Regions from separate parts of the Rosenbergiella sp. YN46 genome, predicted to be linked through region 2. Evidence: riboswitches for the same ligand, from Rfam matches in the RefSeq annotation. Region 2 holds a riboswitch; each other region holds the start of a gene.
The links. A riboswitch is a leader RNA that binds a small molecule or an ion and turns the genes downstream of it on or off. The one in region 2 is predicted to bind thiamine pyrophosphate.
Positions count from the first base shown of each region.

Region 1: it holds a riboswitch for thiamine pyrophosphate, as region 2 does, so the genes downstream of both, thiC (phosphomethylpyrimidine synthase ThiC) here and thiB (thiamine ABC transporter substrate binding subunit) in region 2, are expected to answer to the same signal.
Region 3: it holds a riboswitch for thiamine pyrophosphate, as region 2 does, so the genes downstream of both, thiM (hydroxyethylthiazole kinase) here and thiB (thiamine ABC transporter substrate binding subunit) in region 2, are expected to answer to the same signal.

Region 1 is NZ_JAZHEE010000040.1:6,091-13,087, forward strand. Features, by position in the region: gene hemE (uroporphyrinogen decarboxylase) at 1-812, opposite strand, end outside; gene V3W49_RS19665 (bactofilin family protein) at 946-1,500, opposite strand; gene nudC (NAD(+) diphosphatase) at 1,856-2,635, opposite strand; gene rsd (sigma D regulator) at 2,735-3,235, shown strand; TPP riboswitch at 3,295-3,403, shown strand; partial or broken gene thiC (phosphomethylpyrimidine synthase ThiC) at 3,484-5,367, shown strand; gene thiE (thiamine phosphate synthase) at 5,508-6,143, shown strand; gene V3W49_RS19690 (HesA/MoeB/ThiF family protein) at 6,136-6,891, shown strand; gene thiS (sulfur carrier protein ThiS) at 6,875-6,997, shown strand, end outside.
Region 2 is NZ_JAZHEE010000008.1:88,289-95,285, reverse strand. Features, by position in the region: gene leuC (3-isopropylmalate dehydratase large subunit) at 1-658, shown strand, start outside; gene leuD (3-isopropylmalate dehydratase small subunit) at 669-1,274, shown strand; gene sgrR (HTH-type transcriptional regulator SgrR) at 1,508-3,166, shown strand; TPP riboswitch at 3,346-3,434, shown strand; gene thiB (thiamine ABC transporter substrate binding subunit) at 3,465-4,448, shown strand; gene thiP (thiamine/thiamine pyrophosphate ABC transporter permease ThiP) at 4,424-6,034, shown strand; gene thiQ (thiamine ABC transporter ATP-binding protein ThiQ) at 6,018-6,737, shown strand; gene V3W49_RS09050 (DedA family protein) at 6,706-6,997, opposite strand, start outside.
Region 3 is NZ_JAZHEE010000012.1:77,700-84,696, forward strand. Features, by position in the region: gene V3W49_RS11285 (amino acid permease) at 1-100, opposite strand, end outside; gene V3W49_RS11290 (histidine decarboxylase) at 297-1,433, opposite strand; gene hdcC (histidine-histamine antiporter) at 1,477-2,829, opposite strand; TPP riboswitch at 3,247-3,347, shown strand; gene thiM (hydroxyethylthiazole kinase) at 3,384-4,172, shown strand; gene thiD (bifunctional hydroxymethylpyrimidine kinase/phosphomethylpyrimidine kinase) at 4,169-4,969, shown strand.

The sequences.
Region 1 (6,997 bases), on a different contig from region 2:
CAGTCCAGACCCAGCGCATCACAGCCAGTCTGCGCCATAGCCTCCAGCCACTGGCCGCCCCCTTTGGTAAACAACGTCACCGGTACGCGGCGGCCTTCGCTTTCGCGCTGCAGGCCATCAATGATCCTGTGCATGTAATTCAGGGAGAACAGTTGATAGTCACGCCCGGTCAACGCGCCACCCCAGGTGTCGAAGATCATCACCGCCTGCGCCCCCGCGCGGATCTGAGCGTTCAGATACAGCGTGACGCTCTGAGCCAGTTTATCCAGCAGACAATGCAGCGCCTCGGGGTCGGCATACATCATCTTTTTAATCACGGTAAATGCCTTGCTGCTGCCGCCTTCCACCATATAGGTCGCCAGGGTCCAGGGACTGCCGGAAAAGCCGATGAGCGGGACGCAGCCCTGCAGACCGTGACGAATAGTACGCACGGCATCCATTACGTAGCCAAGCTCCTGTTCCGGATCCGGTACCGGCAGCTTGTCGACATCAGCACGGCTGCGTACCGGGCGCGCAAAGCGCGGCCCTTCGCCTGCTTCAAAATAAAGACCGAGTCCCATAGCGTCCGGAACGGTCAGAATGTCGGAAAACAGAATCGCCGCATCCAGCTCAAAGCGACGCAGCGGCTGTAGCGTGACTTCACAGGCCAGCTCCGGATTTTTGCACAGCGACATAAAGTCCCCGGCCTGGGCGCGAGTGGCTTTATATTCCGGAAGATAGCGCCCTGCCTGCCTCATCATCCATACCGGCGTCACGTCCACCGGCTGGCGCAGCAACGCGCGCAGATATCGATCGTTTTTCAGTTCGGTCATCAGCGTTTTCCTTACAAATGGTCGCCATAGATTAACATGCATTGCCACCCAGGCGGATGTACGGATCTCCTCGTCAGGGCATGGAATGAAAAACGGCCCGCACATGGGGGCGGGCCGTTTTTCTGGCATTCACTTAATTTTGACGGATTTTTTTCTCTTCCGGCGTCTCTTTGCCGAGAAACTCAGGTGTAATCACATTATCCTCACCGGTCGGTTCCGGCGCCGGAAGTGTGCCCTGAGCCGCCACATTATTGTCGGTCATCGCTTCAACGTGGTGTGAACTACCGCTAAAAATACCACCGCGTTCAATCGAGAATTCATGCGCGAAAATTTCCCCTTCCACACGCCCGCGAGCCATAATCACCACGCTGTGCCCCCGGCAGGTCCCCTTCAGATAGCCGTTAACCATGATCTTATGGCCCACAACATTACCGGTGATATTCCCATGGTTATCTATCCGCACGCTCTTCTGGCTGCTGATATCTCCTTCAACAGTGCCATCGATCACGATATCCGACTCGCTGGATATCGAGCCGCTCAACACCGTTCCTGGAGTGATCGCTGTTTCTCTGACCACTCGCCCTTCCGACGGCGACAGCTCCATTTTGGGAAGACTTTCGCCCGCCGCCACGTTCGTTACCGTATTCTGAGAATCCGTCTTCTCACCGCTCTTATTAAAATTAAACATCCTGAACGTTCTCCTTCCTGAAAAGAATTTGTAAGCCAGCAGCATCAAACACAGTCCTGCCAGTAGCGAAACGGAAATAATCAACAGCTCATTATGCGCCATGGCATAACCGATAATGGCACTTAGCCAGGCCAGCCAAATGCCATATAAACAGCATTGCGTTATTTTTTCGGGCATATCCCTTTCCCCTGACAACTCGCCCCTGTCCCCTGAGCGTTTATTTCAATAACCCATTCTGAATACACGAGATAGTCCTCCTTCCAGTCAGGATCGACCGAAAGGAGAAATACTTTAGTAAGGAATCCTAAAAAATCAGCGTGTATATATCATTCTGGCCGATTCATCACAATACGGCTCAGCCTGTCCCATCTTCGGCACGGCACAGGGCCACAGTATCTTCGATCAGGCGTCGCGCCACCGTTCCCGGCGGCGGCAGCAACGGTAGCCGATCGTAGCGATACCAGCCGGCATCCAGCAGCTCGCTGCGATCGACGATCAATTCGCCGCTGTCGTAATCCGCCATAAAGGCGGTCATCAGCGACTGGGGAAACGGCCAGGGCTGGGAGGAGATATAACGCAGATTCTTAATTTTCACGCCGCTCTCTTCCATAACTTCACGCGCAACCGCCTGTTCCAGGGTTTCCCCCACCTCAACGAATCCCGCCAGCACGGTATAAAGACCATTCCGATGACGATTATGCTGGGCCAGCAGAATCTTATCGCGATCGCGGATCGCAACAATAATGCAGGGAGCGATCTGCGGGTAGTAACGCTGTCGACAGCTACCGCACAGCATCGCCCACTCTGTTTTACTGGGATGCATCCGATGCCCACAATAACCGCAAAAACGGTGGGAACGGTGAAATTCAGCCAGTTGAACGGCACGCCCGGCCAGCTGGAATAGCTCAGGATCCTCATCGATCAACTGACGCACCGATCCCATATCGCGCGGTCGATCCTGGGACACCAGCCAGGCGGGTTCCCCCTGCCAGCTGCCAACCTGTACCGCACTACTGCCCGTTAGCCCAAATTGCTGAGCGTGACCATGAGGGAGCTCGCCCTGCGGCAGCCATAATTTCTGTTGATGGCTGACGAACCACCAACCATAGTCTAATTTTTCTACTATATGTTCCATAATCTCTTGCACGACCTCAGCTTCACTGGCACTCTTTTAACATTGTTTTTACATTCCAGGTCACTTAGCGTTTTAATCATATAACTCACGGAGTCAATCATGCTAAACCAACTGGAAAGACTGACAGAGCGCGTTGGTGGTTGTAATGAGTTGATCGATCGTTTACTGCAGGATCGCAAGCAGCTGTTAGTGGCGTATTACAACCTGGTCGGGCTTAAACCCGGCAAAGGATCGCTCTCTGCGCTGGATGAAATGGCGCTGGATGATTACTGCCAGCGTCTGGTGGATTATCTCTCCTGCGGCCACTTCAATATTTATGAACGTATTATCCGCGAAATGGAAGAGGGAGAGTCCCGTTCCTGCGCCGGGCAGGTCTGGACTCAACTGGAAGCAAATACCCAACAGATCATGGATTATTACGATTCACATCTGGAGATCGCCATCGATCACGACAACTGTCTGGAATTCCACCAGGTGCTTTCGAAGCTTGGCGAATCCATGGACTCCCGCTTTACGCTGGAAGATCGCCTGATCGTTTTAGCGCTGGGTGATAGTCTGGACAGCGCTAATGATTGCGGACATTTTGCACGACCGGCTTGAGTTCCCTTTCATTAACGCGTAGTTTACATATGGCCTGCCCGATTGAAGGGAGCAGGCCTTTTATCTTGTCGGAGTGCCCAGTGCCACGCACGGGCTGAGACCGTTAATTCGGGATCCGCGGAACCTGATCAGGTTAAAACCTGCGAAGGGAACAAGAGTAATTTCGTCCGTGCGCACCTGCGCCCATGCCTGTTACTCATTCCGTTGTTCTGACAAGCCACTTCCAGTCATCTAAACCGGAACGAGCTATGTCTTTACCAGCAAAACCTAATCGCCGCGAACAGCGCGCCGCCGCCCAGCAGTTTATCGATACCCTGGAAGGCACCAACTTCCCCAATTCCCGCCGCATCTATCTGACCGGCTCCCGTCAGGATATCCAGGTTCCGATGCGCGAAATTCAGATGAGCCCGACCCCCATCGGCGGCGATAAAGTGAATCCGCAGTACGAAGAGAACGAGCCGGTGCCGGTCTACGATACCTCCGGCCCTTATGGCGATCCGGATATCGCCATTAATGTTCGCGAAGGACTGGCGAAGCTACGTCAGCCGTGGATTGACGCGCGTAATGATACTGCTCTGCTTGACGATCGCAGCTCCAGCTATACCAAAGCACGACTGGCGGACGACGGTCTGGACGAACTGCGTTTTACCGGTCTGCTGCCTCCGCGCCGCGCTCTTACGGGCAAACGAGTCACGCAGTTGCATTACGCCCGCCGGGGCATCGTCACGCCAGAGATGGAATTTATCGCCCTGCGCGAAAACATGGGTCGCGAGCGCATTCGCGGCGAGGTACTGCGCCAGCAGCATCCCGGCGAAAGCTTCGGCGCTCATCTACCGCAGAATATCACGCCAGAATTCGTGCGTGATGAAGTGGCCGCCGGACGCGCGATTATTCCCGCCAATATTAATCATCCTGAGTCCGAACCGATGATTATCGGCCGTAACTTCCTGGTAAAAATCAATGCCAACATTGGTAACTCCGCGGTGACCTCTTCCATTGAAGAGGAGGTCGAAAAACTGGTCTGGGCCACCCGCTGGGGGGCTGATACCGTAATGGATCTCTCTACCGGGCGTTATATTCACGAAACCCGTGAATGGATACTGCGAAATAGCCCGGTTCCGATTGGTACGGTGCCCATCTATCAGGCGCTGGAGAAGGTGAACGGCATTGCCGAGGATCTGACCTGGGAAATGTTCCGCGATACGCTGCTGGAACAGGCGGAACAGGGCGTCGATTACTTTACGATTCATGCGGGCGTCCTGTTACGCTATGTACCGATGACAGCCAAACGCCTGACCGGCATTGTGTCACGCGGCGGCTCCATCATGGCCAAATGGTGCCTGTCGCATCATCAGGAAAACTTCCTCTACCAGCACTTCCGCGAAATCTGCGAGATCTGTAGCGCCTATGACGTTTCCCTGTCGCTGGGCGACGGTCTGCGCCCCGGATCGATCCAGGACGCCAATGACGAGGCCCAGTTCGCCGAACTACATACCCTGGGCGAGCTGACAAAAATCGCCTGGGAGTATGATGTTCAGGTAATGATCGAAGGCCCCGGCCACGTGCCAATGCAGATGATCCGTCGTAATATGACCGAAGAGCTGGAACACTGCCACGAAGCGCCATTCTATACGCTGGGGCCGCTCACCACCGATATCGCGCCCGGCTATGACCATTTTACCTCTGGCATTGGTGCCGCGATGATAGGCTGGTTCGGCTGCGCCATGCTCTGCTACGTCACCCCGAAAGAGCACCTTGGTCTGCCGAATAAAGAGGACGTCCGCCAGGGACTAATTACCTATAAGATAGCCGCGCACGCCGCCGATCTGGCCAAAGGCCATCCCGGCGCCCAGATCCGCGACAACGCCATGTCCAAGGCGCGCTTCGAGTTCCGCTGGGAGGATCAGTTCAACCTGGCGCTCGATCCCTTTACCGCCCGCGCCTATCACGATGAAACCCTGCCTCAGGAATCCGGAAAAGTAGCGCATTTCTGCTCCATGTGCGGCCCGAAATTCTGTTCGATGAAGATAACCCAGGAAGTTCGCGACTATGCGGCGCAGCAGGAGATCGCCTCCGGGATGAAAGATATGTCGAATGCGTTTCGCGCCAAAGGCGGCGAGATCTATGTCCGAAATAATTCGGATTGCATCGAGGCGGCCACTGAGCAAGTCCCCGGGAGCATAGAAAACTATGTGACCGGAGCGAGCGAAGGCAGCCAACAAAGAGGCAATTCGAAGAATGATGGACATTATCTTCGTCAGGAGGAAGCCTAATGTACCAACCCGATTTTCCCGCTGTCCCCTTCCGCCTTGGCCTCTACCCGGTGGTGGATAGCGTAGCCTGGATCGAACGCCTGCTGGAAGCAGGGGTTCGTACCCTCCAGTTGCGGATTAAAGATAAGCAGGATGACGAGGTGGAAGCGGATATTATCGCCGCCATCGCCCTGGGACAGCGCCACAACGCCCGGCTGTTTATCAACGATTACTGGCGACTGGCGATAAAGCATGACGCATACGGCGTCCATCTTGGCCAGGAGGATCTGGCGCAGACCGATCTCGATGCGATTCGCAATGCCGGGCTACGGCTGGGCGTCTCCACTCACGACGATATGGAAATCGACATCGCACTGGCGGTACGCCCTTCGTACATTGCACTGGGCCATGTCTTCCCCACCCAGACCAAGCAAATGCCGTCGGCCCCTCAGGGGCTGGAGCAGTTGGCCGCGCATATTTCTCGGCTGGGAAACACCCCCACGGTCGCCATCGGTGGCATCAGTATTGCCCGGGCTCCGGCGGTGCTGGCAACGGGCGTCGGCAGTATCGCCGTAGTCAGCGCCATTACCCAGGCGCCTGACTGGCGAGTCGCGACGGCACAGTTGCTTGAGCTGGCAGGAGCAGGCGATGAATGATGCGGATTTTATGCGCTACAGCCGTCAGCTGCTGCTGGAGGATATCGGCCCGGAAGGCCAGCAGAAGTTACTGAACGCCCGGGTATTGATCATCGGGCTCGGCGGTCTCGGTTCACCGGCAGCGCTTTGGCTGGCTGGCGCCGGAGTCGGTTCGCTGTGGCTGGCCGATGACGACTGTGTGCACATCAGCAATCTGCAACGCCAGATTCTGTTTAGCAGCGAGGATATCGAACGGCCCAAAGCTCAGGCCGCGCGGCAACGCCTGCGCGGCCTCAACCCGACTATTCGCCTGGTAACGCTGGATAAGCGGCTCGAAGGGGCTGCCCTGCATCAAGCCGTTGGCGACGTCGATCTGGTACTGGACTGTACCGACAACATGGCCAGCCGCCAGGCGATTAACGCCGCCTGCATCGCGCTTGGTAAGCCGCTTATCAGCGCCAGCGCCGTGGCCTTCGGCGGTCAGATGATGGTGCTGACGCCCCCCTGGCGACACGGCTGCTACCGCTGCCTGTGGCCCGATGATAGCGAACCGCAGCGCAACTGCCGCACCGCCGGCGTACTGGGGCCGGTGGTCGGCATTATGGGCGGGCTCCAGGCGCTGGAAGCGATCAAGCTGCTGTGCGGCCTGCCGGTACGCGACGATTGCCTGCATCTGTTCGATGCCCGCTCGCTACAGTGGCGTACCCTGGCACGTCAGCAGAGCCAGAGCTGCCCGGTTTGCGGAGGTACTGATGCGCATTCTGTTTAATGACGAGCCGGTCGCCTGCGATGACGCCATCACTGTGGCAACGCTGCTGGAAAGTATGAATCTGCACCAGCCTGGCGCCGCACTGGCCGTTAATCAGACCATTATT
Region 2 (6,997 bases):
TGCGCCGAAAGAGGGTGCATGGGACGAAGCCGTCGCATACTGGAAGACGCTGAAGAGCGATGAAGGCGCCGTTTTCGATACCGTCGTTACGCTGAATGCCGAAGAGATCGCGCCGCAGGTAACCTGGGGAACGAACCCGGGCCAGGTCATTTCAGTCACCGACGCCGTGCCGGATCCGGCTTCATTCGCCGATCCGGTGGAGCGCGCCTCCGCCGAGAAAGCGCTGGCCTATATGGGCCTGCAGCCAGGCGTTCCCCTGACCGATGTCGCTATCGATAAGGTGTTTATCGGTTCCTGTACCAACTCACGCATTGAAGATCTGCGCGCCGCCGCCGCCATCGCCAAAGGGCGCAAGGTCGCGCCGGGCGTGCTGGCCATGGTGGTACCAGGCTCCGGCCCGGTCAAAGCGCAGGCCGAAGAAGAAGGGCTGGATAAGATCTTCCTCGATGCCGGTTTTGAATGGCGTCTGCCGGGCTGTTCCATGTGCCTGGCGATGAACAACGATCGCCTGAACCCCGGCGAGCGTTGCGCATCTACCAGCAACCGTAACTTTGAAGGGCGTCAGGGACGCGGCGGACGCACCCACCTGGTGAGCCCGGCGATGGCCGCCGCCGCCGCTATCACCGGCCGTTTCGCCGATATTCGCAATATTAAATAGGAGGCACACCATGGCAGAAAAATTTATCCGACATACCGGCCTGGTCGCCCCGCTGGATGCTGCGAACGTCGATACCGATGCCATCATCCCGAAGCAGTTTCTGCAGAAAGTGACCCGCACCGGCTTTGGCGCCCATCTGTTTAACGACTGGCGTTTTCTGGACGACAAAGGCGAACAGCCTGACCCGAATTTTGTTCTTAACTATCCGCAATATCAGGGAGCCTCTATCCTGCTGGCGCGTGAAAACTTCGGCTGCGGCTCGTCGCGCGAACACGCTCCCTGGGCCCTGACCGACTACGGCTTTAAGGTAGTGATAGCCCCAAGCTTCGCCGATATCTTCTACGGCAACAGCTTTAATAACCAGCTGCTGCCGGTCACCCTGAGCGAACAGCAGGTTGATGAACTGTTCCAGCTTGTCCAGAGCCAGCCGGGCATTACGTTCACGGTCGATCTGGAAGGCGAAAAGGTGATCGCCGGCGATAAAGAGTATCCCTTCACCATCGATACCTTCCGCCGTCACTGCATGATGAACGGCCTGGACAGCATCGGCCTGACGCTCACACACGAAGAGGCTATCTCGGCCTGGGAACAAAAACAGCCCGCCTTCGCCCGTTAATAATTATCCCTCCGCCCGGAGGGATGATTTTACAAATATCACCCAGAAAAAAGCCGACGGTAACAAGCCGTCGGCCGGTGATATATTCGCACCAATACTCAGTCACACATGATGTCCGCTACGCTGCATCGCTTTCCAACCTGGTCAACGCGCCTCGCTTTCATCTGACGCTATTATTCGCCTAATATAGGGAAACTAAAATTGATGACTTTCTGTCACGGAGTTCTCCTTTTATGCCCTCCTCTCGCCTGCAACAACAGTTTATCCGCCTGTGGCAGTGCTGCGACGGTAAATCCCAGCAGACCACGCTCAGCGAGCTGGCCCGGATGTTGAGCTGCTCGCGCCGCCATATGCGGACGCTGCTCAACGCCATGCAGGATAAAGGATGGCTGACCTGGCAGGCGGAAGCCGGCCGGGGACGGCGCTCCCGGCTAACCTTTATCTACACCGGCCTGACGCTGCAACAGCAGCGGGCGGAGGATCTGCTGGAACAGGATCGCATCGAGCAGTTGCTGCAACTGGTGGGCGATCGCCAGACGGTACGCCAGATGATTGTCTCCCATCTGGGCCGCAGCTTTCGCCAGGGGCGCCATATTTTACGGGTGCTCTACTATCGCCCGCTGCTGAACCTGCAGCCCGGTACGGCGCTACGCCGTTCGGAAAGCCACGTGGTACGCCAAATTTTCAGCGGCCTGACCCGGATAAATGAGGAAAATGGGGAAGCAGAGGGGGATGTCGCTCACCACTGGCAGCAAATTTCGCCGCTGCACTGGCGTTTCTACCTGCGTCCCGGCATTCATTTTCATCACGGTCGCGAGCTGGATATGCAGGACGTTATCGAAACCCTGCGGCGCATCAATCCCACCCCGCTCTATGGCCACATCGTCCGTATCGACTCCCCTACCGCCTGGACGCTCGATATCCATCTCAGTCAGCCGGATCGCTGGCTGCCCTGGCTGATGGGCAACTCCGCCGCCATGATACTGCCCCGGGAGTGGCGCGATATACCGGACTTCGCCCGTCAGCCGGTGGGCAGCGGCCCCTATGCGGTCGAACGCAATACCAGTAATCAGCTAAAAATTCACGCGTTCGACGACTATTTCGGTTACCGCGCCCTGATTGACGAAGTGAATTTCTGGGTACTACCGGAAATCGGCGAAGACCTCAGCTGCGGCGTACAGCTCGAAGGCAGCGGCGATAGCGAAAAAGCCGTGGAGAGCCGGCTGGAGGAAGGGTGCTACTATATTTTGTTCGACGCGCGCTCGGAATCGGGTCGCAGGGACGATGTGAAACGCTGGATTAATCATGTTCTTTCTCCGGTCAGCCTGATCTATCGGGCCGGTGAACAATATCAGCGCTACTGGTTTCCGGCCTGGGGGCTGTTGCCACGCTGGCATCACGCTCAACCTCCGGAGCCGGTTGAAAAACCGGACGGCCTCGACGCTATCACGCTAACCTTCTACCGCGATCACGCCGAACATCAGATCCTGGGAAACATCATGGGGAAATTACTGGCCGAACACGGGGTGAAGCTGATCGTTAAAGAAGTGGACTATGACCAGTGGCATAAAGGCAATGATATCAGCGATATCTGGCTGAACAGCGCCAACTTCACTCTGCCGCTGGAATTTTCGCTATTTGCCCACCTGTATGAAGTGCCGCTACTCCAGCACTGCATTCCCGGCGACTGGCATGAAGAGGCGCGCCGCTGGCGGGCGGGTGAGCTGGATCTGGCCGAATGGTGCCGCCAGCGCCTTAATCGCCTTGAAATCCAGCCGCTTATCCATCACTGGCTGATACTCCAGGGCCAGCGTAGCATGCGTGGCCTGCGGATGAACACCCTGGGCTGGTTCGACTTTAAATCCGCCTGGTTCGCGCCGCCAGACGTTTAAGTTTTCGGGCATACAGGCTGTTGTCGTCATCCGCCAAAGAGAGGGAGCATCTCCCATAATCTCTCTTTGGCGACGACAGACGTATCAGGCAGATCGGCCCGGTAGCCGCCCCATCAGAGACGGTTTCCTTAATCTCCTTCGCGTCTTTCGCTATGCGAGCGAACTCATTACAATGTGGGCCATTCTCAACGGGGTGCTATGTGCTGAGAGATACCCGTCGAACCTGATCCGGATAACGCCGGCGAAGGGATTTGAGGCCACGCCCAAAATCCTTTGCCACCCAATACTGGAGTGCAAAGTGCTGAATAAACTGCTACCGCTGCTCACACTGGTCGCCCTGCCCGTCTTTGCGAGTCCGCAGCTCACCGTCTATACCTATGACTCTTTCGCCGCCGACTGGGGCCCCGGCCCGGCCATTAAAAAAGCCTTCGAAGCCGACTGCGATTGTACCCTGAAGTTTGTGGCGCTGGAGGACGGAGTCGCCCTGCTTAATCGCCTGCGAATGGAAGGTAAAAACAGCAAAGCGGATGTGGTACTGGGCCTGGACAATAATCTGCTGGAAGCGGCCACCCAAAGCGGCCTGTTCGCCAAAAGCGATGTCGACACCCGCCACCTGACGCTACCTGGCGGATGGCAAAACGACACCTTCGTGCCTTACGACTACGGCTGGTTCGCTTTCGTATATGATAAAAACCGCCTGAAAAATCCCCCCGCAAGCCTGAAAGAGCTGGTGGAAAGCGCCCAGAAATGGCGGGTTATCTATCAGGATCCCCGAACCAGCACTCCGGGGCTGGGGCTACTGCTGTGGATGAAACAAGTCTATGGAGACAAAGCGCCCGACGCCTGGCAAAAACTGGCGCGTAAAACCGTCACCGTGACCCGGGGCTGGAGCGAATCCTGGGGGCTATTTCTGAAAGGCGAAGGGGATCTGGTGCTTAGCTACACCACCTCTCCAGCCTATTCGCTTATTGAAGAACATAAAGATAACTACGCCGCCGCTAACTTTAGCGAAGGGCACTATATGCAGGTAGAAGTGGCGGCCCGCCTGAAAAGCAGCAAGCAGCCAGAGCTGGCCCAAAAATTTATGCAGTTTGTGGTATCAAAGGCGTTCCAGCAGACCATCCCCACCGGCAACTGGATGTATCCGGTAAGCCCGGTCTCACTGCCCGAAGGCTTTAATACGCTGATGCGTCCCCAAAAGACGTTACAGTTTACGCCTCAGCAGGTAGCGACACAGCGCACCGCCTGGATTGATGAATGGCAGCGCGCCCTCAGCCGCTGATTCCCGGCTGGCTGAAACCGGGGCTGCTCGCCGCCGGGCTGGTACTCGGCGTGGCGCTGGCCGCCTTCGGCGCCCTGTGGTTCAGCGCGCCAGCCGTCGATCCCCGCGCCCTGATCCAGGACGACTATCTGTGGCACGTGGTGCGCTTTTCGTTCTGGCAGGCTTTTCTTTCAGCGCTGCTCTCCGTGCTCCCGGCCATTCCCCTGGCGCGGGCCCTGTGGCGTCGCCGCTTCCCCGGGCGTCAGCTTCTGCTGCGGCTATGCGCCATGACGCTGGTGCTGCCGGTGCTGGTGGCGGTTTTCGGTCTTCTTTCCGTTTATGGACGTCAGGGCTGGCTGGCCGGGATTTGCCAGTGGCTGGGCATCGACTGGTCATTCTCTCCCTATGGCCTGCAGGGAATATTGCTGGCGCACCTCTTTTTTAACTTGCCGATGGCCACCCGACTGCTGCTCCAGGCGCTGGAGAGTATTCCCGGCGAGCAGCGCAGGCTCGCCGCTCAACTGGGCATACGCGGCTGGTCGCTGTTCCGGCTGGTGGAGTGGCCGTGGCTGCGGCGTCAGATCTTCCCTACCGCCGCCCTGATTTTCATGCTGTGCTTTGCAAGCTTCGCCACCGTGCTGGCGCTGGGCGGCGGCCCTAAAGCCACCACCATTGAACTGGCCATCTACCAGGCCCTTAGCTATGACTACGATCCGGCCCGGGCGGCGCTACTGGCTTTGATTCAGCTATTCTGCTGTCTGGGCCTCATGCTACTGGCCCAGCGCTTCAGTAAAGCTATTCCCGCGGGCGCCACCCTGACCATGGGCTGGCGCGCCCCCGAGAGCAACCTGTTCTCGCGTGCCCTGGATGTGCTACTTATCTTGCTGCTGCTACTACTGATGCTGCCGCCACTGCTGGCAATTGTAGCGGACGGTTTGCGCGGCCCTCTGCCACACATGCTCCAGCAGGGCGCGCTGTGGCAGGCGGTCTGGACGTCGCTGCGGATCGCCATCGCCGCTGGCTTGCTGTGCGTCGCGCTGACCCTGATGCTGCTCTGGAGCTCCCGCGAGCTGCGCCTGCGCAAGCAGCCGCTGGCGGGCCAGGCGCTGGAGCTGAGCGGCATGTTGATCCTCGCCATGCCGGGCATCGTACTGGCGACCGGATTCTTCCTGCTGCTTAACGCCACCACCGGCCTGCCGGAATCGGCGGACGCCATCGTAATTTTCACCAATGCGCTAATGGCGATCCCTTATGCGCTTAAGGTGCTGGAAAATCCCATGCGCGATCTGGCGGAGCGTTACGGCCCGCTGTGCCAGGGGCTGGGAATTCGCGGTATCAACCGCCTGAGAATCATTGAGCTACAGGCCCTGAAGCGCCCGATTGCTCAGGCGCTGGCCTTCGCCTGCGTCCTGTCGATTGGCGACTTCGGCGTGGTGGCGCTGTTCGGCAATGAAGATTTCCGTACCCTGCCTTTTTATCTCTACCAGCAGATCGGCGCCTACCGCAGCGACGATGGCGCGGTCACTGCGCTGCTACTGCTGCTGCTCTGCCTTGCACTGTTCACTCTGATGGAAAAATTACCGGGGCGCCATGCTGACACTGACTGATGTAACCTGGCTGTATCATCACCTGCCCATGCGCTTTAGCCTGCAGGTCGCACGCGGAGAACGCCTGGCGATACTCGGCCCCAGCGGCGCGGGGAAGAGTACTCTTCTCAATCTGATTGCCGGTTTCCTGACGCCTGGCAGCGGTCGTATTCTGCTTAACGACGTCGACCATACCCGTACGCCGCCCGACCAGCGTCCGATTTCCATGCTTTTTCAGGAGCACAATCTGTTCCCGCACCTCAGCGTACGTCAGAATATCGGTCTGGGTCTGAACCCCGGGCTGCGACTGAATGCGCAGCAGCGCAAAGAGGTGGAGGAAATCGCCGCCCAGATGGCGATCGGTGAATTACTGGACAGGCGGCCGGGCGAACTTTCCGGCGGCCAGCGCCAGCGAGCGGCGCTGGCCCGCTGCCTGATCCGCAAGCTTCCGCTACTGCTGCTGGACGAGCCGTTTTCCGCCCTCGACCCCGGCCTGCGTCAGGAGATGCTCGCCCTGCTGGATGAGATTTGCCGCAGCCGGCAGATCGCGCTGTTGATGGTATCGCACAGCCTGGAAGACGCCGCGCAGATCGCAGCGCGCAGCCTGGTGGTGGTGGATGGCCGTATTTACTGGGACGGCGATACGGCTCAGTTGTTAAGCGGCGCGGTCAGCGCCTCTCATTGGCTTGGGATCAAAACCCCAGCACCTTCCCCAGAATCCTGAGATAAACCGGCATCAGCGGGTGAAACACCACCCGCAGCGTTACGACAATCGACGCCACTGCACAAAGCGGCGTCAGCCACAACAGTCGGCTGCGCGACAGATACGCCGTTAACTTATCTTTCGCCGCCTTGCCGCTGCGCCACAGGCGCCAGCACAGCCATCCCGCCAGCCATAGCAGAGCCGCCGCCGCCAGCAGCCACCACTTAAAGCCCCCTCCTTCCAGCTCTGCGGGAATATCGATAGCGGCGCCGGCCAGAATT
Region 3 (6,997 bases), on a different contig from region 2:
TGGGCAGCATAAAGACGCCGCTGCCCATCATATTGGACGCCGTCATGACAGTCAGCGCCAGCAACCCCATACGGTGCGAAGTTGAGCGGTTTTCATCCATATCATTTTTTGTCCCGACGCAGTGAGATGAAAGGACTGGCAGGTTGCGAACGCCGCTCTTGCGGATGTTGCTTTACCCGGGTAAAGCGTTTAGCGTGAACGGGGCTCGTAGCGAGCCGGATGCGCCACTGGTAACGGTTGGCTCTGGTGCCAGTGGCGCGTTTGCGCGAAGGGTGGTGAGGAATCACCACCCTTTTTTACGCCGCGCGGGCGTTGAGATCGGCGATGACATCGTCGATCAAGGCGTCAACCTTGCTGGTATCCAGGTGGTGCCCGGAAGCGATCAGGTGAGCAACGTCGCCCGATGTTGCCAGGCAGTGTTTTTTCCATACCGCTTCCGACGGGCAGGGGAAGACCACGGTAATGGAGTTTTTATTGCGCCAGGCGTTAATGCCTGCGACCTGGAAGCGATCGACCGCGTACTGCGCGATGTCAAGGCAGTGGCGAATGCGACGCTGCCAGTCGGCGAAAGTGTGGCTGCGCACCGCCTCCCACATCATCAGCGGTGTATGGCCGTTACGGGAGCCAGTGATGGTTTTGTCGTGGGCTGAGATGTAGTCGATTTCAACGCTGATCAAATCGACGTTTTTACGCCGTGCCACGACGATCCCGCAGGGGATGGGGCTACCGATCATCTTATGGCCAGAAACGCCGATAGAGTCGATGCCGTCGGCAAAGGTAAAGGGCTGGGGTTCGTCAACGAAGGGTAGAATCATGCCGCTCAGCGCCGCGTCGGCGTGCAGGTAGTAATCTTCCCGGGCGATGCCCGCTTCCTTCAGGCGCTGCTGGATGATGGCGATATTATCGACAGCGCCGCGTACCGTGGTGCCGATATTGGCGAAAATAATCGGATGCCGCTCGTCGTCGGCGGCGATTTTGCGCATCAGATCGTCGTAGTCCATCTCGCCGTTAGGCTGGGATTCCACCACCCGTGACTTAATGCGCAGCAGCTTAACGATCTTGGCGACCGAATAGTGGGTGTCTTTGGAGTAGTACAGGGTACCGTCCGGGAATAATTCACGCCCCAGATAACAGCCGAACATATTGCCTTCGGTACCGCCGTTGGTGACGTAGCCCCAGCTTTCCTCAAACGGAATTTTGAACAGCTGGGCAAAATATTCCATCACCTCTTTTTCAAATTCGAACGAGTTCAGCAGATAGTTGCAATATTCCGCCCAGTCGCCGCAGTTATTAATGGAAAAGCGCATAAACCTTTCCAGAATGGTGTAATCGAAATCAGCGGATTCCGGATAACCAATATTGAAATACTGGTTCTTAACGCAATATGACCAAAATGCATCGAGTTTATTCTGATCTGCGATGGATAATGTCATTTTATTTCTCCTTTTCAACATAACGTTTAATCACAACTGATATTCAGACTTTCTTATCCAGATAAAGCACTTTCTCGCCTTTCCTGCTGCGACCGGCGGCCACGAAGCAGAACAGCGGAATGGTCACCATCATCATCACTACGCCCCAGAACATGGAATCGCTGCCGGAGCCCAGCAGGGCGAAGATGCTGTAAATAATGCCGATAACCACCATCACGCAATAAAACATGAAGCTGCGACCGCGATTTAATTTCTTCGAAACCATAATGATCGGCAGGGAAATCAGGGCGTACATATAGGGCAGCAGCGAAGCGAAGACCGACATCAGAATGACCACTTCGAACTGTTTCGCCAGGTTAGGGGAGGCCGTCATCATTAACACCAGGCTCATCAGTACGCCGGTGAAAATCAGGCTTTTCATGGGAACGTCGCGCTTATTGGTATCGGCGAAGAACTGCGGGAACAGCCCCTGTTGGGCGCCAGCGCGCGGGCCTTCGGACTGCAGGATAAGCCAGCCGGAGATAGAGCCGAAGCAGGCGATAATGCTTAGTGCCGAAGCAATGTTGCCAGCGGTGTTGCCGAACATATAGCGCGCGGCGTCGGCAAAGGGGGCGGCGGAGTTAACCAGCTCACTGTGCGGCACCAGACCCATAATCACCGAGCAACTGCCCACATAGCAGACTGAGGCGATCAACAGGCCATATACCGTTGCCTTGGGTACGGTTTTTTCCGGATTATCCACCTGACCGGTAGAAACTACCGCTGATTCAACACCCAGGAATCCCCACAGCGCAATGGATGCGGCAGAGATAATCGCCGATCCGTCGCTGCGGCCGGTGCCGTTATACACTTCAGTGAACATATGCGGATCGAACCAGAACCAGCCTACGACACCGACGCCCAATACCACCAACAGCATACAGCCTGCGGTAAATGACTGGGCGCGGCTGGCGGTTCTGGCGCCGAAGCTTGCCAGCACAATAAAGGCCCATAAAATAACAATGGCGGCAATACTGCTGTACACCGGGTTTTTTAATTCCGGGAAGAAATAACTTAAATATCCTACCCCGGCGACCAGCAGGGCCACATTACCCACCCAGGCGCTAATCCAGTAGCACACGGTGGTTTGAAAACCAATAAACGGGCCAAATGCATCGCTGGCATAGGCCACAATCCCGCCGGTACGCGGCGTAATTAAACTGGTTTTGGCGAATACCAGCGCCAGGGCGATGACGCCGACAATGGTAAGCACCCAACCCCACAGCGATATATAACCAACGCCGGCAAGGTTGGTGGGTAACATAAATACGCCGGAACCCATCATATTTGAGGCGGTAACCAGCGTAAGGGCGACCACTCCCATTTTATGAACTGAGCCTGAGCTAACCGATCCCATAATATTTTTCCTTATTGAGAAACAGACATGAAATAAACGTTAAAACCAGTGCTTTTGTGCCGATTCTAGGTTGGAAGGGGGGAGTATTTTTGATAATGATCACTATTTACCTGGCTGGCAGTGAATAACCGCCTGAAGGTTGGCGGTTATTTGAACAATGATTTGGATATTGACTCCGTCCCCTTTTTTTTGAGCCGTGACGGATTCCATTCGACAACGTGTTTGTCTGCCGGTTGGTCGCTGCCTTTCCGGCAGGCGCTTTGCTATTCCTGCTTTATAGTGTGGCCCCGGCCGTAGCCGGTGGCATTTCTGGGCAGGTTGATGGGGAAAACCGCTGGTTGGCTCTTGTTTCCTGGGGCTCTCACCCGTATTATCCCGATCGGCGATTAACGAAACCTTTATCGCAATCTTTTGATTTTCAATGACTCGGGGTGCTCCGCTGACTGGACGCGGGGCTGAGAAAGACCCGTTGACCTGATCCGGATAATGCCGGCGTAGGGAAGTCAGATGCCCGAACCGGTATCGCACTTCTTCGCGTCGGTCGGGAGTTCACCATGCAATCTGACCCACTGAGCAGCAGGGCCGTCCTGCAGACGCTGCATCATCTTCGTACCATATCGCCGCTGGTTCACTGCATGACCAACGATGTGGTACAGACCTTTACCGCTAACGTTTTGCTGGCCCTTGGGGCTTCCCCTGCCATGGTAGTGGATGAACAAGAGGCGGCGCAGTTTAGCGCCATCGCGAATGCGCTTTTAATCAATATCGGTACCCTGACCCGCGAGCGAGCCAGCGCCATGCGTGCCGCCATCGACAGCGCTCGCAGGGCGCAGCGCCCATGGGTGCTTGACCCGGTGGCGGTGGGCGGCCTGACGCTACGTAGCGACTTCGCCCGGGAAGTGCTGGCGCTTCAGCCTGCTGTGATTCGCGGCAACGGATCGGAAATTCTGGCGCTGGCCGGAGTGCCGGGCGGGGGACGCGGCGTCGACAGCACCGACAGTACGCGGGTTGCGCTGCCTGCGGCCCGTCAACTGGCCCGTGAGAGCGGCGCTGTGGTGGCGGTCACCGGCGAGGTGGATTACATCACCGACGGCGAACGTATTCTGGAGGTGCCCGGCGGCGATATCATGATGACCCGGGTGGTGGGCACCGGTTGTGCGCTTTCTGCGCTGACGGCGGCCTGCTGCGCACTGCCGGGCGAGCGTCTGGAAAATGTCGCTGCCGGTTGTCGGATAATGACCCGCGCCGGGGAGATAGCCGTTGCCCGTAGCCAGGGGCCGGGGAGCTTTGTTCCGCGCTTCCTTGATGCGTTATGGCAACTGAATGAGGAGGTGCTGGCATGAAGCGCATTAACGCCCTGACCATTGCCGGTACCGACCCCAGCGGCGGGGCGGGTATCCAGGCGGATCTGAAAGCCTTTTCTGCGCTTGGCGCTTATGGCGCCAGCGTGATAACCGCGCTGGTGGCCCAGAACACGCGCGGCGTGCAGTCGGTCTATCGTATCGAGCCCGATTTTGTGGCGGCCCAGCTTGACTCGGTGTTCAGCGATCTGCGTATTGATACGGTAAAGATCGGCATGCTGGCGGAAACCGATATTGTCGAAGCGGTAGCGGAGCGGCTGGCGTACTGGCAGCCGCCTGTCGTGGTGCTGGATACCGTGATGCTGGCGAAAAGCGGCGATCCGCTGCTGTCGCCTTCGGCGGTTTCGGCGCTGCGCGAACATCTGCTGCCCCGGGTGTCGTTAATCACCCCGAATCTGCCGGAGGCCGCGGCACTGCTGGAAGCGCCGATGGCGACCAGCGAACGCGAGATGCATCTGCAGGGGGAAGCGCTAATGGCCCTGGGCTGCGAGGCGGTACTGATGAAGGGCGGCCATCTGGACGATGCCGAAAGCCCGGACTGGCTGTTTACTCGCGATGGCGCTCAGCGCTTTACCGCGCCAAGGGTGCGGACCAAAAACACCCATGGCACTGGCTGTACGCTTTCATCGGCGCTGGCGGCGCTGCGTCCACGTTATGATGACTGGGCTCAGAGCGTGGTGGAGGCCAAGGCCTGGCTGACGCAGGCGCTGGCCGCTGCCGATAGCCTGGAGGTGGGGCATGGGCATGGGCCGGTGCATCACTTTCATGCGTGGTGGTGATTTTTTGATTATATGATTACAAGATTATTTGGTGATTGTCCTGCTCCCCACTGGGGAGAGGATTACGCCGTAGCTGCCTGTTGCTCTTACATCTTCTGCCCTGAGACAGCAAAGAATGATGCTGGTCGCTTTTGAGCAACCAGCCTGAAGCGACGAGGGTGTAGCCTCCCGGCTTAAAAAACGCCGTAGCGTTCACGAAGGGCCGGAGGAGCGACAGGATGTCGCGACAGGGCAAGGTCGCCAGGGAAGGCGACTCTTGCCCGTTCCGAAAAGCCCGGAGTGATAAGCGAAGGGGCCCGCGTCAGCGGCGTTTTTTACCGCCGGGGAGCCCGGGTTGCCAGGGGAGCGGCGACTGAGCCCCCCTGGCCCGTTCACCCGCGGTGGATTGACAGAGAAGCAGCTACCTGAAGTGAACGGAACAGCCCGCCGCATCACATATTCTACCAGGTGGCCTTTCAAATGCAGACTGGGGCTGCGGATGTAATACGTGGTCATGCCGGTTGCGCTATTTTTGCGACGGTGCTGTGTGCCGGGGGAATATGCCGCGCTGGCGAAGGTTCCGTTCACCTTAAGGTGATTTCTCTTATGCCGGTTCCGGAACTGGTGAACGGGTCAGGAGGCTCAAACGCCACCTCCTGGCAACCTGGCTTTCCGGCGTGAAAATCGCCCTTCGGGATTACTCGGCCCGTCCCTGGGCCTCGCCCCCCGGGGCCAACGCCTGCGGCGTTGTTCAAAATGGCTCCCGGCAATTTTGTCCTGCGTATTCCCGGCAGCCGGACGGGTCGGGCGTGACGGCACCTCCGTGTGCCGCACACCCTCAGCCCGACGTCCTGTCGGGCTGACCCTGGCTGCCGTGAATACTCCGGCGATTTTCAGGCCGGGGTGTCACCGCCCTGAATCTTCTGCCCAAACTTATCCGTAAAGGTATTGCTGGTGTGATTTGAAAAAACAGACTGAAGCGATGAGGGTGTTATGTTCCGGCTTAAAAAACGCCGTAGCGTTCACGCAGGGCCGGAGGAGCGACAGGATGTCGCGACAGGGCAAGGTCGCCAGGGAAGGCGACTCTTGCCCGTTCCGAAAAGCCCGGAGGGATAAGCGAAGGGGCCCGCGTCAGCGGCGTTTTTTACCGCCGGGGAGCCCGGGTCGCCAGGGGAGCGGCGACTGAGCCCCCTGGCCCGTTCACCCGCGGTGAATCAGCAGAGAAGCAATCACGCAAAGTGAACGGAACTGCCCACTGCATCCTCATATTCTACCCAGTGGCTTTTCAGATGAAGGCTGGGGCGGCGGTTGTAGTACGTGATCATGCCGGTTGCGCTATTTTTGCAGCTATGGCGTGTTCTGGAGGAATATGTCGCGCTGGCGAAGGTTCCGTTCACCTTAAGGTGATTTCTCTTATGCCGGTTGCGGAACCGGTGAACGGGTCATGGGCTCAAATGCCGCCCCTGACAACCCCGCTTTCCGGCGTGAAAATCGCCGCTGTCGCGGGCCCCTCCGCTTTTCCCGTCCGCCGGACGGGTCGGGCGTGACGTCACCTCCCTGTGCCGCACGCCCTCAGCCCGACGTCCTGTCGGGCTGACCCTGCCGGACGTGAACACTGCGGCGATTTTCAGGCCGGAGAGTGTCATCGCCCTGAATCTTCAGCCCAAACTTATCCGTAAAGGTATTGCTGGTTGTATTTGAGCAATCTGTCTGAAGCGACGAGGGTGTTGCCACCCGGCTTAAAAACGCCGCAGCGTTCACGCAGGGCCGGAGGAGCGACAGGATGTCGCGACAGGGTAAGGTCGCCATGGATGGCGACTCTTACCCGTTCCGAAAAGCCCGGAGTGATAAGCGAAGGGGCCCGCGTCAGCGGCGTTTTTTACCGCCGGGGAGCCCGGGTTGCCAGGGAGGCGGCGACTGAGCCCCCCTGGCCCGTTCACCCGCGGTGGATTAACAGAGAAGCAGTGACGCAAAGTGAACGGAACACCCACCGCATCGCCATATTCTGCCATTTTTGTTCTGAAACCGGGCGCCGGAGCCGCCTGTCAC